2 regions of the Desulfovibrio sp. SGI.102 genome follow, and region 1 is predicted to be linked to the other one. Evidence: predicted binding sites of a transcription regulator. Region 1 holds the regulator's gene; the other holds the start of a gene.
What was found. Region 1 encodes sigma-54, which starts transcription at its own class of promoters, with help from an activator protein. Its sites were predicted from a motif close to CTGGCACGGNNNNTGCTT; they were not measured.
Positions count from the first base shown of each region.

Region 1 (6,721 bases):
GGCACATCGTTGGTCAGCAGCAGGCGCAGGACTTCGTGGTAATGGTCGATGCGGTTGGGCAGCGAAGGCTTGAGCGCCAGCGGATGATGGCTGAGGATGCACTGCGCACCGAGCTCGAGCGCGGCCGAGACGGAAGCCGGGCTCGGATCGAGGCAGACAGCCAGACGCGTGGCGTCGGTCCTGTGCGCGGCCACCTGCAGGCCCGAAACGTCCCAGGACGCGGCGCCCTGCAGGGGGGCCATCTGTTCTATGATGCTAATGATCTCTGCTATATGCATATCGATCCCTCACAGTAAAAAAGCACTTCCCTGAAACCAGAAAAGTGCTTTCAAAAGCAAAGGGCGGCAGGCTCGCTGCAAATGATCGACACCTGTGTCTGCGACCACTGGGGCCGTAACCAGCAAAATGGTTCAAAGAATTTAGCTGGCCCTGAGCCCACTGTCAAGCGGGAAGTCCCCTCCCTTCCTTATATTAAAGGGCGCGCAGGTAGCGCACGGCGTTGGAGAACAGCTGGGTGGCCGGGGGCACGTCGATGGAGCCGCGGGTCCAGGTGGGATAGTTGGTCACATGGTGGAACGCTTCGGGGTGGGGCATGAGGCCCAGCACGCGCCCGCTGGGATCCGTCAGGCCGGCGATGGCCAGGCTGGAACCGTTGGGGTTGAGCGGATATTCCATGGTCGCCTTGCCGGTCTCGGGATCGGCATACTGCAGGGCGATGAGGTTTTCATCGGCCAGGCGCTGCAGGGTGGCGTCGTCACGGGCGATGAGCTTGCCCTCGCCGTGGCGCACGGGCATGGCCATCATGGGCAGATCCTTGGTGAAGACGCAGGGGCTCTTGGGGTTGGGCAGCAGGTGCACCCAGCGGTCTTCGTAACGGGCGGAGTCGTTGTGGCTCAGAGAGACCTGGCGCTCGAAACGGTTGTTGTCCAGGGCGGGCAGCACGCCCAGCTTGACCAGAAGCTGGAAGCCGTTACAGATGCCCAGGATCAGTTTGCCGTCGTTGATGAATTCGGTCAGGGACTGGAGCAGGGGAGTGCCCGTGCTGTCCTTCAGATAGCGCCAGCGCATGCTGGCAGCCTGGGCGGCACCCAGGTCGTCACCATCCAGGAACCCGCCGGGGAACACGAGAAAATGGTAATCGCTCAGGCGGACTTTGGCGGCCACGATGTCGGAAAAGTGCACGACGTCAGCGCGGTCGGCACCCGCGAGACGGGCGGCGTGGGCGGTTTCGAGATGGGAATTGGTGCCATAGCCGGTGATGACGAGAGTATTGACTGTGCCCATGCGGCAGAAGCCTCCTTGCAAGCGGTAGCCACAAAGGGCCACTATAGAAATGGAAAAAGAGACTACCTGCAAAGTTTATAATAGTCAATGCTGGTAAAATGATTCGGATTGGTGTAAAACCTCCCGATTGCGCGAGGGCGGTTTGCCCGGGCGCAGCACATGCGGTCCGGACCACGGTCCGCTGTATGTCATCAAAAGGTAGGAGTTCATGAAAACCAAGTTCATTTTTGTTACGGGCGGTGTGTTGTCTTCCCTGGGCAAGGGCCTTGCCGCGGCTTCGCTGGGCGCCCTGTTGCAGACCCGGGGACTTTCCGTCACCATCCAAAAGCTGGATCCGTATATCAATGTTGACCCCGGCACCATGAATCCCTTCCAGCACGGCGAAGTGTTCGTGACCGATGACGGGGCCGAGACCGACCTGGACCTGGGCCACTACGAGCGTTACCTCAACGTGCCCATGTCGCGCAAGAACAATACCACTTCCGGTGCCATCTACAACCACGTGATCGCCAAGGAACGCCGGGGCGATTACCTGGGCGGCACCGTGCAGGTGATCCCCCACATCACCGACGAGATCAAGCGCACCGTGCTTTCCCTGGCCGAAGGCGACAACGCCCCTGACGTGGCCATCATCGAGATCGGCGGCACCGTGGGCGACATCGAAGGCCTGCCCTTCCTGGAAGCCATCCGCCAGCTCAAGTCCGAGCTGGGCCGCGACAACTGTCTGAACATCCATCTGACGCTGGTGCCCTACCTCAAGGCCGCCGGTGAGCACAAGACCAAGCCCACCCAGCACAGCGTCAAGGAACTGCTTTCCATTGGCATCCAGCCCGACATCATCCTCTGCCGCTGCGAGCACAGCATCCCCGAAGAGATGCGCCGCAAGATCGCCCTGTTCTGCAACGTGGATCAGGATGCCGTGTTCTCCTCCGTGGACGTGGGCAACATCTATGAAGTGCCCCTGCGTTTCTACGAGGAAGGCTTCGATCAGAAAGTGGCCATCATGCTGCGCCTGCCCGCGCGCAACGCCCACCTGGAAGACTGGAAAAAGCTGGTCTACGACTGTGCCAATCCCCAGGGCAGCGTGACCATCGCCATCGTGGGCAAGTATGTGGACCTGAAGGAAGCCTACAAGAGCCTGCATGAAGCCCTGATCCACGGCGGCGTGGCCAACCGCGTTTCCGTGAACCTGCGCTACGTCAATTCCGAGAACGTGGACGACGGCAACGTGGCCGCCACCTTTGCCGGCTGCGACGGCATCCTGGTGCCCGGCGGCTTCGGTTACCGCGGCGTGGAAGGCAAGATCGCCGCCATCCGTTATGCCCGTGAGAACCGCATCCCCTTCTTCGGCATCTGTCTGGGCATGCAGTGTGCGGTCATCGAGTTCGCCCGTCACGTGGCCGGTCTGGAAGACGCCAACTCCGAAGAATTCGATCCCCTGAGCGCCCACAAGGTCATCTACCTGATGACCGAATGGTTCGACTTCCGCACCAAGAACTTGGAAAAGCGCGACGCCGAGAGCGACAAGGGCGGCACCATGCGCTTGGGCGCCTACCCCTGCAAGATCATCCCCGATACCCGTGCCTTTGAAGCGTACGGCAAGGAACTGGTGGAAGAACGCCACCGTCACCGCTACGAGTTCAACAACGCCTTCAAGGATCTGCTGGAAGAAAAGGGCATGGTCTTCAGCGGCACCGCCCCCGACGGCTCCCTGATGGAGATCGTGGAACTGCCCGACCATCCCTGGTTCCTGGGCTGCCAGTTCCATCCCGAGTTCAAGTCCCGTCCCATGGCGGCGCATCCCCTGTTCCGCGAATTCATCAAGGCCGCCAAGAACAACCACAAGAAATAGGGCTTTTGTGCAAGAAAAGCCGTTCAGGACGCTCCGCTGGCGCGGGGCGTCCTTTTTTATGCAATGACTTGAAATATTCCCTTTTTTGTGCTCCCAGGCCAGCCTCCCTTGCCTATTGGTGCAGCATGTGGCATGGTATTTGAAACGTAGAAAATTTTTACTGACAGGATAGCACCCCATGGCATTGGAACTTCGTCAACAACTCAAATTGTCGCAGCAGCTGGTCATGACCCCCCAGCTGCAGCAGGCCATCAAGCTGTTGCAGCTTTCTCGTGTCGAACTTCTGGAGACCGTCCAGCAGGAATTGCTGGAGAACCCCTTCCTGGAAGAGGCCCCAGCCAATGAGCCCGTGGCTCCGCAGGATCAGGAGGAGCCGCGGCACGAGAAGCCCCAGGACGAAGTCTATGACGAAGACCTTTCCCGCAATGCCGACTGGGAGGAATATCTCGGCGAATTCGCCAGCACGCCGCGCACCTCGCAGGGGCGGGAACTGGAGATCGCGGAAGAGATCTCTCCCCTGGAGGCCCGTTACTCGGCCAAGCCCACGCTGGAAGGCCATCTGCTCTGGCAGCTGCATCTTTCTACCCTGACGGACGAGCAGAAGGAGATCGGCGAGATCATCATCGGCAATCTGGGCTCGTCGGGCTATCTGCGGGCCAGCGTGGAAGAGATCGCCGAGATGGCGTCCACCACGCCGGAGGCCGTGCAGACCGTGCTGGAGCGCGTACAGCTTTTCGACCCGGTGGGCGTGGCGGCCCGGGATGCCCGCGAATGTCTGCTGGTGCAGCTGAAGAGCCTGCGCTACGACCGTGACCCCATCCTGCTGGAACTGGTGCAGTCGCATCTGGAAGATCTGGAAGCCCACCGCTACAAGCCCCTGCTGCGCAAGTTCAAGCTGGATATGGAAGGCCTGCGCGAGTACCTGGACATCATCCAGTCCCTGGAGCCCCTGCCCGGTGCCAGCTTCGACGGCAGCGAGCCCACCTATGTAAGCCCTGACGTCTTCGTGTACAGCGTCGGTGACGAGTTCGTCATCCTGCTCAATGAAGATGGTTTGCCGCATCTGCAGCTCTCCAGCATGTTGCGTGATGGCGTTCCCTCCTGTAATGAAAAAGAGAAGGACTACGTTTCAGAAAAGGTGCGTTCCGCATCCTGGCTCATCCGCAGTCTGTACCAGCGGCAGCGGACGCTGTATAAAGTGGTGGAGAGCATCGTCAAACATCAGCAGCCCTTTTTCCGTGACGGCGTCACCAAGCTCGCGCCGCTCATCCTCAAGGATATCGCCGACGATATCGGGATGCATGAATCCACGGTCAGCCGCATCACCACCAACAAGTATGTGGCGACGCCGCACGGCATCTTCGAACTGAAATTTTTCTTCAACAGCGGGCTTGAACTGGACGATGGAAGTCAGGTAGGCTCAGAGAGCGTCAAGGCTCTGATCAAAAAGTTCATCGCTGGCGAAGATCCCAAATCGCCCCTGAGCGACGAGCGGCTCGGCGAGCTGCTCAAGGAACAGTTGAAGGTCAATATCGCACGGCGCACGGTGGCCAAATACCGCACGGCGCTGAACATCCCCTCATCCTCAAAGCGCAAGGAACATTTCTGATTCCTGCACCACGGGAGGTTCTATGAACATTGCTTTCACTTTCAAGAACTTCGAGGCCTCCGATCATCTGAAGAAGTATGCCCGTCGCCGCATGGAGAAGATGGGACGCTTTTTTGGCAAGGCTTCCGGACTGGAAGTCGGTGTTGTGCTTACTGTGGACAAGTTCCGGCATCGCTGTGAAGTGACCATCGCCGGCGAGGGGCTGCACCTGAGTGCTTCCGAGCAGTCTTCCGACATGTACGCCGCCATCGACCTTGTGGTGGACAAGGTCGAGGCCCAGATCAAGAAGCACGTCTCGCGCGTCAAGGAACAGCGCCGTCAGGCCCGCAACGCCAGCGTGGACGTCTTCACCTACAACCTGGAAGCCGATCCCGATGAAGAACCCGCCGTGGTGGGCACCGAGCGCTTTGCGCCCAAGCCCCTGCATCTGGACGAAGCCCTGATGCAGCTGGAATCCATCGGCAGTGAGTTCCTGGTCTTCATCAATGCCGAGACCGACCGCGTCAATGTGGTGTACCGCCGTCGCATCGGCGGCTATGCCGTCATCGACCCCGTCCTGTAAAGACTTCGGGGCCCCCGCAAGGGGGCCCCTTCGAGATTGCCATGAGCCAGACACCATCCGAGGGCGCGGCAGCGCCTGTCCAGGTCTGTATAGTCACCGGCCTTTCGGGGGCCGGTAAAAGTACGGCGCTGCGGGTCTTTGAAGACCTGCGCTATTTCACTGTGGACGGGTTGCCTGCCGGGCTGGCCGTCGAGATGGTGGAGATGATGCGGCGCGGATCCATGGAACGCTTCCGGGGCATGGCCCTGGGCATGGACATGCGCCAGCAGGACTTTCTGGAAGAGCTCAATGTGGCCCTTGCCCAGCTTTCCGAGCACGGGGTCCGGCCCATACTGCTTTTTCTGGAAGCCGGAGCGCAGGAGCTCATGCGCCGTTATGCCACCACCCGCCGGCCCCATCCGCTGGAGCGTGAGGGCATGGGCCTTGAGGATGCCCTGCACGAGGAACGCACGCGTCTGGCCCCCGTGCGCGAGATGGCGGATCTGGTCATAGATACCAGCCGTTTTTCCATCCATGACCTGCGCCGCGCCATCCAGAAGCGCTGGAGCAGGACGTCGGGCAAGCTGCGGGCCATCCGGGTCAACGTCATCTCGTTCGGCTTCAAGTACGGCGTCCCGCGCGAGGCGGATTTCGTCTTTGACCTGCGCTTTTTGCCCAATCCCTATTTTGTAGAAAAATTGCGTCCCCTCAGCGGCAAGGACAAGGCTGTCCGTGACTATGTCTTTGCCCCCGAGGCCGCGCAGGAATTCGAGAAGAAGCTTTTTGACCTGGTGCGCTTCATGCTGCCGCAGATGGAAGCGGAAGGCCGCTACCGGGTCGCCATCGCCGTGGGCTGTACCGGTGGCCGCCACCGTTCCGTCGCCACGGCCGAGGCCCTGTTCCAGATGCTGCGTCAGGCGGATTATCCGGCCAGTATCGAGCACAGGCACCTTGAACTTGGCTAGGAAAGCTGGCACTCTTGGCCTTACGTGCTGCATTTTGCAGAAATTTCAGTTCCAGCGCGAGGTATGTCATGTCGGAACAGCAATCTTCCACCCAGGTCGGCATCATCGTTGTCGCTCATGCCGACTATGGCTCTGCCATGCTGCGCACGGCGGAGTTCATCCTTGGTACCCTGAGCGACTGCACCTCCATCAGCGTGGACATCGCCCAGGAAGTGCCCGAGACCGTGCGCCGTCTGGATGATGCCGCCCAGCGGCTGGACAAGGGCGCCGGGGTCATCATCCTCACCGACATGTTCGGCGGCACCCCCACCAATCTGGCCCTCTCCCTGCTGGGGAGCCATAATGTGGAAGTCGTCACCGGCGTCAACCTGCCCATGCTGCTCAAGGTCTTCACCTGTCGCGAAAAGCCCCTGGCCGAGCTGGCCAAGCTGGCCGGAGAGGCCGGAACCAAGGGCATCGTCGTGGCCGGC
Region 1 covers NZ_JBNPNC010000037.1:5,445-12,165, forward strand. The annotation lists gene ACQRCJ_RS08735 (Nif3-like dinuclear metal center hexameric protein) at 1-278, opposite strand, end outside; gene ACQRCJ_RS08740 (phosphoribosylformylglycinamidine synthase subunit PurQ) at 472-1,284, opposite strand; gene ACQRCJ_RS08745 (CTP synthase) at 1,493-3,136, shown strand; gene rpoN (RNA polymerase factor sigma-54) at 3,315-4,745, shown strand; gene hpf (ribosome hibernation-promoting factor, HPF/YfiA family) at 4,768-5,307, shown strand; gene rapZ (RNase adapter RapZ) at 5,349-6,251, shown strand; gene ACQRCJ_RS08765 (PTS sugar transporter subunit IIA) at 6,320-6,721, shown strand, end outside.

Region 2 (6,721 bases), on a different contig from region 1:
CAGGAGGGCCTGAGCCGCAAGCTGCTGGAGGCCCACACCAGCGCGGGCCTGACCCCGCCCAACCTCAAGGACGTGCTCGAGGAGCTGGGCGTGAGCAGCAAGGAGGCGGCGCCCGTCCTGCGCCTGCTGTGCGAACAGAAGAAGCTGGTGCGCGTCAAGGACGGCCTCTACTACGGCAACGAGGCCGTGGAAGAGATCCTGGACAAGGTGCGCCTGTGGTTCAGCGACCATGAGGATCTGGACGTGGGCGGCCTCAAGGAGATCCTGGGCCTTTCGCGCAAGTACCTCATCGCCCTGCTGGAGTTCATGGACAGGGAAAAGATCACCGTCCGGGTGGGAGACGCCCGGCAGTATCGGGGCCGCTAGGGACAGGTATCCTGTCCCCGTCCGGTGACCGCAGGGTCGCCGCCCGAGGCCCGACCAACAACAGCGTCATGCTCCGGCGACCGCGCCCGCGGCCGCCCGTGTCCGGGCGAGAGACCTCGTCCCCGGACGGCACAAAGTTTGAGACGCCCGGCGTTTCAAACGCCAAATGCTCTACAAGGAGAGTCTATCATGGCACAGAAAATCCTGGTTATCGGCGGCGTTGCCCTGGGTCCCAAGGCTGCCTGCCGCTGCAAGCGCCTGATGCCCGACGCCGAGATCACCCTGGTGGATGAAAACCTCTTCATCTCCTACGGCGGCTGCGGCATCCCCTATTATGTGTCCGGCGAGGTCAACAACCTCGACGACCTGCGCGCCACGCCCTACCACACCGTGCGTGACCCCGAATTCTTCCGTACCATGAAAGGCATCACCGTGCGCAACCAGACCCGCGCCATGGCCATCGACCGCGCCGCCAAGACCCTGCTGGTGCGCAACGTGGTCACCGGCGAGGAAGAAAAGCTGCCCTACGACAAGCTGGTGCTGGCCACCGGTGCCACCCCGCGCATGCCTCCGGTGGAAGGTCACGACCTGAAGAACGTCCTGACCCTCACCCGTCTGGAAGCCGCCGACGTCATCCGCAAAGCCTGCGAACACGGCCAGGTCAACGAGGCCGTCATCGTGGGCGGCGGTTTCATCGGTCTGGAAGCTGCCGTGGCCCTGTCCGACATGTGGGGCGTCAAGGTCAGCGTGGTGGAAATGATGGACCAGATGCTGCCCGGCGTGCTCTCCCACAACATGGGCAAGATGGCCGCCCACGACTGCGAGGCCCACGGCCTGTCCGTCTACACCTCTGAAAAGGTCGTCAAGCTGGAAGGCAAGGACGGCGCCGTGTGCAAGGTCATCACCGACAAGCGCGAACTGCCCGCCCAGCTGGTGATCTTTGCCGCCGGTTTCCTGCCCAACGGCCAGCTGGCCAAGGATGCCGGTCTGGAAGTGGCCCCCTTCGGCGCCATCGTGGTCAATGAAAAGATGCAGACCAGCGACCCCGACATCTATGCCGGCGGCGACTGCGTGGCCATCAAGAACCTCATCACCGGCAAGCTGGGCTACCTGCCCCTGGGCAGCATGGCTAACCGCCAGGGCCGCGTCATCGGCACCAACCTGGCCGGCGGCGATGCCAGCTTCCCCGGCTTCGTGGGCACCTGGGCCGTGAAACTGTTCGACATGTCCTTCTGCGGCGCCGGCCTCACTGTGGAACGCGCCCGCAAGGAAGGCTATGACGCCATCTCCGTGGCCGTGGAACAGCTGGACCGCGCCCACTTCTATCCCGAAAAGAACATGATGAGCCTGGAACTGGTGGTGGACAAGAGCGACCGCCGCGTGCTGGGCATCCAGGGCGCCTGCACCGCCGGTGACGCCCTCAAGGCCCGCATCGACGCCGTGGCCGCCGTGCTGCAGTATGGCAAGCCCACCGTGGAAGACATCTCCAACCTGGAGATCTCCTACGCGCCGCCTTTCGCCTCCGCCATGGACGTGGTCAACGTGGTGGCCAACGTGGCCGACAACGTGCTGGCCGGCCGTGTGAAGCCCATCACCTCCGAAGAGTTCATGGCGCTGTGGGAAAAGCGCGCCGAGAACAACATCTTCTTCATCGACGCCCGTCCCGCCAAGGCCGGTCAGGCCGTGCAGGCCGTCCATCCCGAATGGCACTCCATCTCTCTGGAAGAGATGCCCAGCCGGGTCAACGAAGTGCCCAAGGACCGTCCTGTGGCCATCATCTGCAACACCGGTCTGCGCGCCTATGACAGCGTGCTGATCCTGGCCCGCAACGGCATCACCGACGTGGTCAACGCCGCCGGCGGCATGCAGGCCGTGCTCAAGACCGGCGGCAAGATCTAGCTGTTTGTCCTTGTGACCTGTTCAAGGGGCGCCCGTCAGGGGGCCCCTTTTTTCATGGCCTGCCGGCGGGCCCCTGTCCGGCACGGCGGCAGTCGCCCCGGGCACCCGGCCGACCGCCCCTGAAGGCCGGGGAACGGCCTCTTCGCCCGCCTCCCTTCCCTGCGCTTTCCCGGTCAGCAGCCTGCCGCAGCAAGGTGCCATGACCGGCAGGGCACCGCCCCTTCCCAAGCCCTGCCGGGAGGACCTCCAAAGCCTTGCGCAGCGCCGTTTTGCGGGCTATGATCACATGACATATTTCATGGTATTTTCCGTTATTGCCTTTTGTCGCCCTTTTTAGTAGGCAGCCTGAAGAGAGACAAAGGCGCCGGTCACGCGTCCTGCGGGGCCGCAGCGGCTCAATATCTTTCTAACTCCTTTGTTTCTCTTGCAAAAATGCTTGTGCATTTTTTTTCACAGCCTGCCCACATTAGACTGTTCAAACAAACAATTTTGTGGTAGGGCTCATCCATTGCGAACAGGCACGGTCCCGGCCGTTTTTTCGGGCTTCTTCCGCCCGGGCCGCTCCGGCCTCATGCCACGGCATGATGCGATGGATCCTCTCTGTTTGCACAAGACCACCGCTTGCCGGTGTGTCCATTCCGGAAAAACATGCGCGCCAAGATAGACGCGCAAGGAGGAACAGATGGCGAAAATGAAAACCATGGACGGCAATAACGCCACCGCGTATATTGCCTACGCTCTGTCGGACACGGCTGCCATTTACCCCATTACCCCTTCGTCCGTCATGGGCGAAGTCATGGACGAAATGGCTGCCAAGGGTTGCAAGAACCTGATGGGCCAGACCGTGACCGTGCGTGAAATGCAGTCCGAAGCCGGTGCCGCCGGTGCCGTGCACGGTATGCTGGCTGCCGGTTCTCTGACCAGCACCTACACCGCTTCCCAGGGCCTGCTGCTCATGATCCCCAACATGTACAAGATCGCCGGCGAACTGCTGCCCGGCGTCTTCCATGTTTCGGCCCGTGCCCTGGCTTCCCACGCTCTGTCCATCTTCGGTGACCATCAGGACGTCATGGCCTGCCGCCAGACCGGTTTTGCCTTCCTCTGCTCCTCTTCGGTGCAGGAATGCATGGACATGGCCCTGGTCGCCCACCTGTCCGCCCTTGACGCCAGCGTGCCCTTCTGCCACTTCTTCGACGGTTTCCGTACCTCTCACGAAGTGCAGAAGATCGAGACCATCGATTACGAAGACATCCGCAAGCTGGTTCCCTGGGACAAGGTCGAAGAGTTCCGCGCCAATGCCATGAACCCGGAACATCCCCATATCCGCGGCACCGCCCAGAACCCCGACATCTTCTTCCAGAACCGCGAAGCCAGCAACCTGTACTATGACGCCGTGCCCGGCATCGTGCTGGAAAACATGAAGAAAGTGGCCGCCATCACCGGCCGCAAGCATCGCCTGTTCGACTACGTGGGCCATCCCGAAGCCGACCGCGTGATCATCAGCATGGGCTCCTCCTGTGAAGTCATCCAGGAAACCGTCAACTACCTGAACGAACGCGGCCAGCGCGTGGGTCTGGTGAAAGTGCATCTGTTCCGTCCCTTCTCGGCCGAACACCTGCTGCAGGCCATCCCCGCCACCGCCACCACCATCACCGTCCTCGACCGCACCAAGGAACCCGGTTCCCTGGGCGAGCCCCTGTACCAGGACGTGTGCACTGCCTTCATGGAAAAGGGCGAAGCTCCCACCATCGTGGGCGGCCGTTACGGTCTGGGCTCCAAGGACTTCACCCCCGGCATGGCCAAGGCCGTGTTCGACAACATGCTGGGCCTGGCTCCCAAGAACCACTTCACCGTGGGCATCCACGACGACGTGACCAACCTGAGCCTCGACGTTGAAGAAGAGATCGACACCGTGCCCGCCGGCACCGTGCAGTGCAAGTTCTTCGGTCTGGGCGCCGACGGTACCGTGGGTGCCAACAAGCAGGCCGTCAAGATCATCGGTGACAACACCGACATGTACGCTCAGGCCTACTTCGCTTACGACTCCAAGAAGTCCGGTGGCTTCACCGTGTCCCACCTGCGCTTCGGCAAGAGCCCCATCCAGTCTTCCTACCTCATCACCCAGGCGGACTACATCGCCTGCCACAAGGCCGCCTATGTCACCCAGTACGACATCCTGGACGGCATCAAGGACGGCGGTACCTTCGTGCTGAACTCCAACTGGTCGCTGGAAGACATGGAAAAGCACCTGCCTGCTTCCATGAAGCGCACCATCGCCCGCAAGCACCTGAAGTTCTTCAACGTTGACGCCGTTGCCGTGGCCCAGGAAGTGGGTCTGGGCGGCCGCATCAACATGATCATGCAGACCGCTTTCTTCAAGCTGGCCAACGTGATCGACTTCGACAAGGCCGTGGCCCTGCTGAAGGAATCCATCAAGAAGACCTACGGCATGAAGGGCGACAAGATCGTCAACATGAACATCGCCGCCGTGGACAAGGGCATGGACGCCCTGGTCGAGATCAAGTACCCCGAATCCTGGGCTGACGCCACCGAAGGTGCCGAAGTCTGCCATTGCGGCGACGACGACTACATCGCCGGTGTGGTGCGTCCCATCCTGGCCCAGCGCGGCGACAAGCTGCCCGTGTCCGCCATGGAACCCGCCGGCATCATGCCTCTGGGCACCGCTGCCTGTGAAAAGCGCGGTGTGGCCATCAACGTGCCCGAATGGGTGGCCGACAACTGCATCCAGTGCTGCCAGTGCTCCTTCGTGTGCCCCCACGCCGCCATCCGCCCCGTGGTCGCCAATGACGAAGAACTGGCCGGCGCTCCCGAAAGCTTCGTGACCGTGCCTGCCAAGGGCAAGGAACTGACCGGCATGAAGTTCCGCATGCAGGTGTACGCCGAAGACTGCCTGGGCTGCGGCTCCTGCGTGGAAGTCTGCCCCACCAAGACTGAAAAGCGCGCCCTGACCATGAAGCCCCTGGATACCCAGATCGACGCCCAGGTGGCCAACCTGGCCTTCGCCGAAGCCAACGTCTCCATCAAGGACGACCTGATGGCTCGCGACACCGTCAAGGGTTCCCAGCTGCAGCAGCCCCTGCATGAGTTCTCCGGCGCCTGCGCCGGCTGCGGTGAAACCCCCTACGTCAAGGTGCTCACCCAGCTGTTCGGCGAACGCATGCTGATCGCCAACGCCACCGGTTGCTCCTCCATCTGGGGTGCTTCTTCCCCCACCACGCCCTACACCACCAACAAGGACGGCTTCGGTCCCGCCTGGGGCAACAGCCTCTTTGAAGACGCCGCCGAATTCGGCTGCGGTATCGGTCTGGGCTACAAGCAGCGCCGCGGCGCCCTGGCCCTGGCTGTCAAGGAAGCCCTGGCCACCGAAGGCATCGACGACGAACTGAAGGCCTCCCTGCAGGGCTGGCTGGACAACATGGAAGACGCCGAAGGCTCCCGCAAGTTCGGCGAAGAGATCCTGGACAACCTGGACAGCCTGTCCGAAGCCAACCACGCTCTGGCCCACAAGCTGTGGGATATGGGCGACCTCTTCACCAAGAAGAGCGTGTGGATCTTCGGTGGTGACGGCTGGGCCTACGACATCGGTTACGGCGGTCTGGACCACGTTCTGGCTTCCGGCGACGACATCAACGTCCTGGTGATGGATACCGAAGTGTACTCCAACACCGGCGGTCAGGCCTCCAAGTCCACTCCTCTGGGCGCCATCGCTCAGTTCGCCGCTGCCGGCAAGCGCATCGGCAAGAAGGACCTGGGCCGCATGGCCATGAGCTACGGCTATGTGTACGTGGCCTCCATCGCCATGGGCGCCGACAAGCAGCAGGTGCTCAAGGCCTTCCGCGAAGCCGAAGCCTACAAGGGCCCCTCGCTGATCATCGCCTACGCTCCCTGCATCAACCAGGGTATCCGCAAGGGCATGGGCAAGAGCCAGGAAGAAGAAAAGCTGGCCGTGCAGACCGGCTACTGGCCCCTGTACCGCTTCAACCCCGAACTGGCCAAGGAAGGCAAGAATCCCTTCCAGCTGGACTACACCAAGGATCCCAACGGCGAACTGCAGGCCTTCCTGGCCGGCGAAACCCGTTTCGCCGCTCTGGACAAGAAGGATCCCGAAGTGTCCAAGCAGCTCAAGGCTGAACTGGACAAGGCCTACAACGAGCGTCACGCTCTGTACAAGCAGCTGGCCAGCCTGCCTCATCCCGGCAGCGAAAACTAAGCCGGCATACGCTGAATGAATGAAGGGGCGCGGCCGCAACGGCCGCGCCCCCATTATCTGGAGCGTGGGTCGAGCCCCGGCGTCCTCCGGCCCGCCGGCAAGGACGCGCCCATGCCGGGACGGCAGACCCGCATGGCGCAACATCATATTTCCGCCCGCAAGGGCAGTGGCCCTCGGGCCGCGGCGCGCAGCGCGCCACCAGCCAACCCGCGCTCGGGAAGTTTC
Region 2 covers NZ_JBNPNC010000033.1:15,071-21,791, reverse strand. The annotation lists gene selB (selenocysteine-specific translation elongation factor) at 1-366, shown strand, start outside; gene ACQRCJ_RS08300 (FAD-dependent oxidoreductase) at 556-2,265, shown strand; gene nifJ (pyruvate:ferredoxin (flavodoxin) oxidoreductase) at 2,948-6,496, shown strand.
Region 2: a site for sigma-54 is predicted at 2,781-2,798, ahead of nifJ (pyruvate:ferredoxin (flavodoxin) oxidoreductase). Genes of this name have one in related genera too.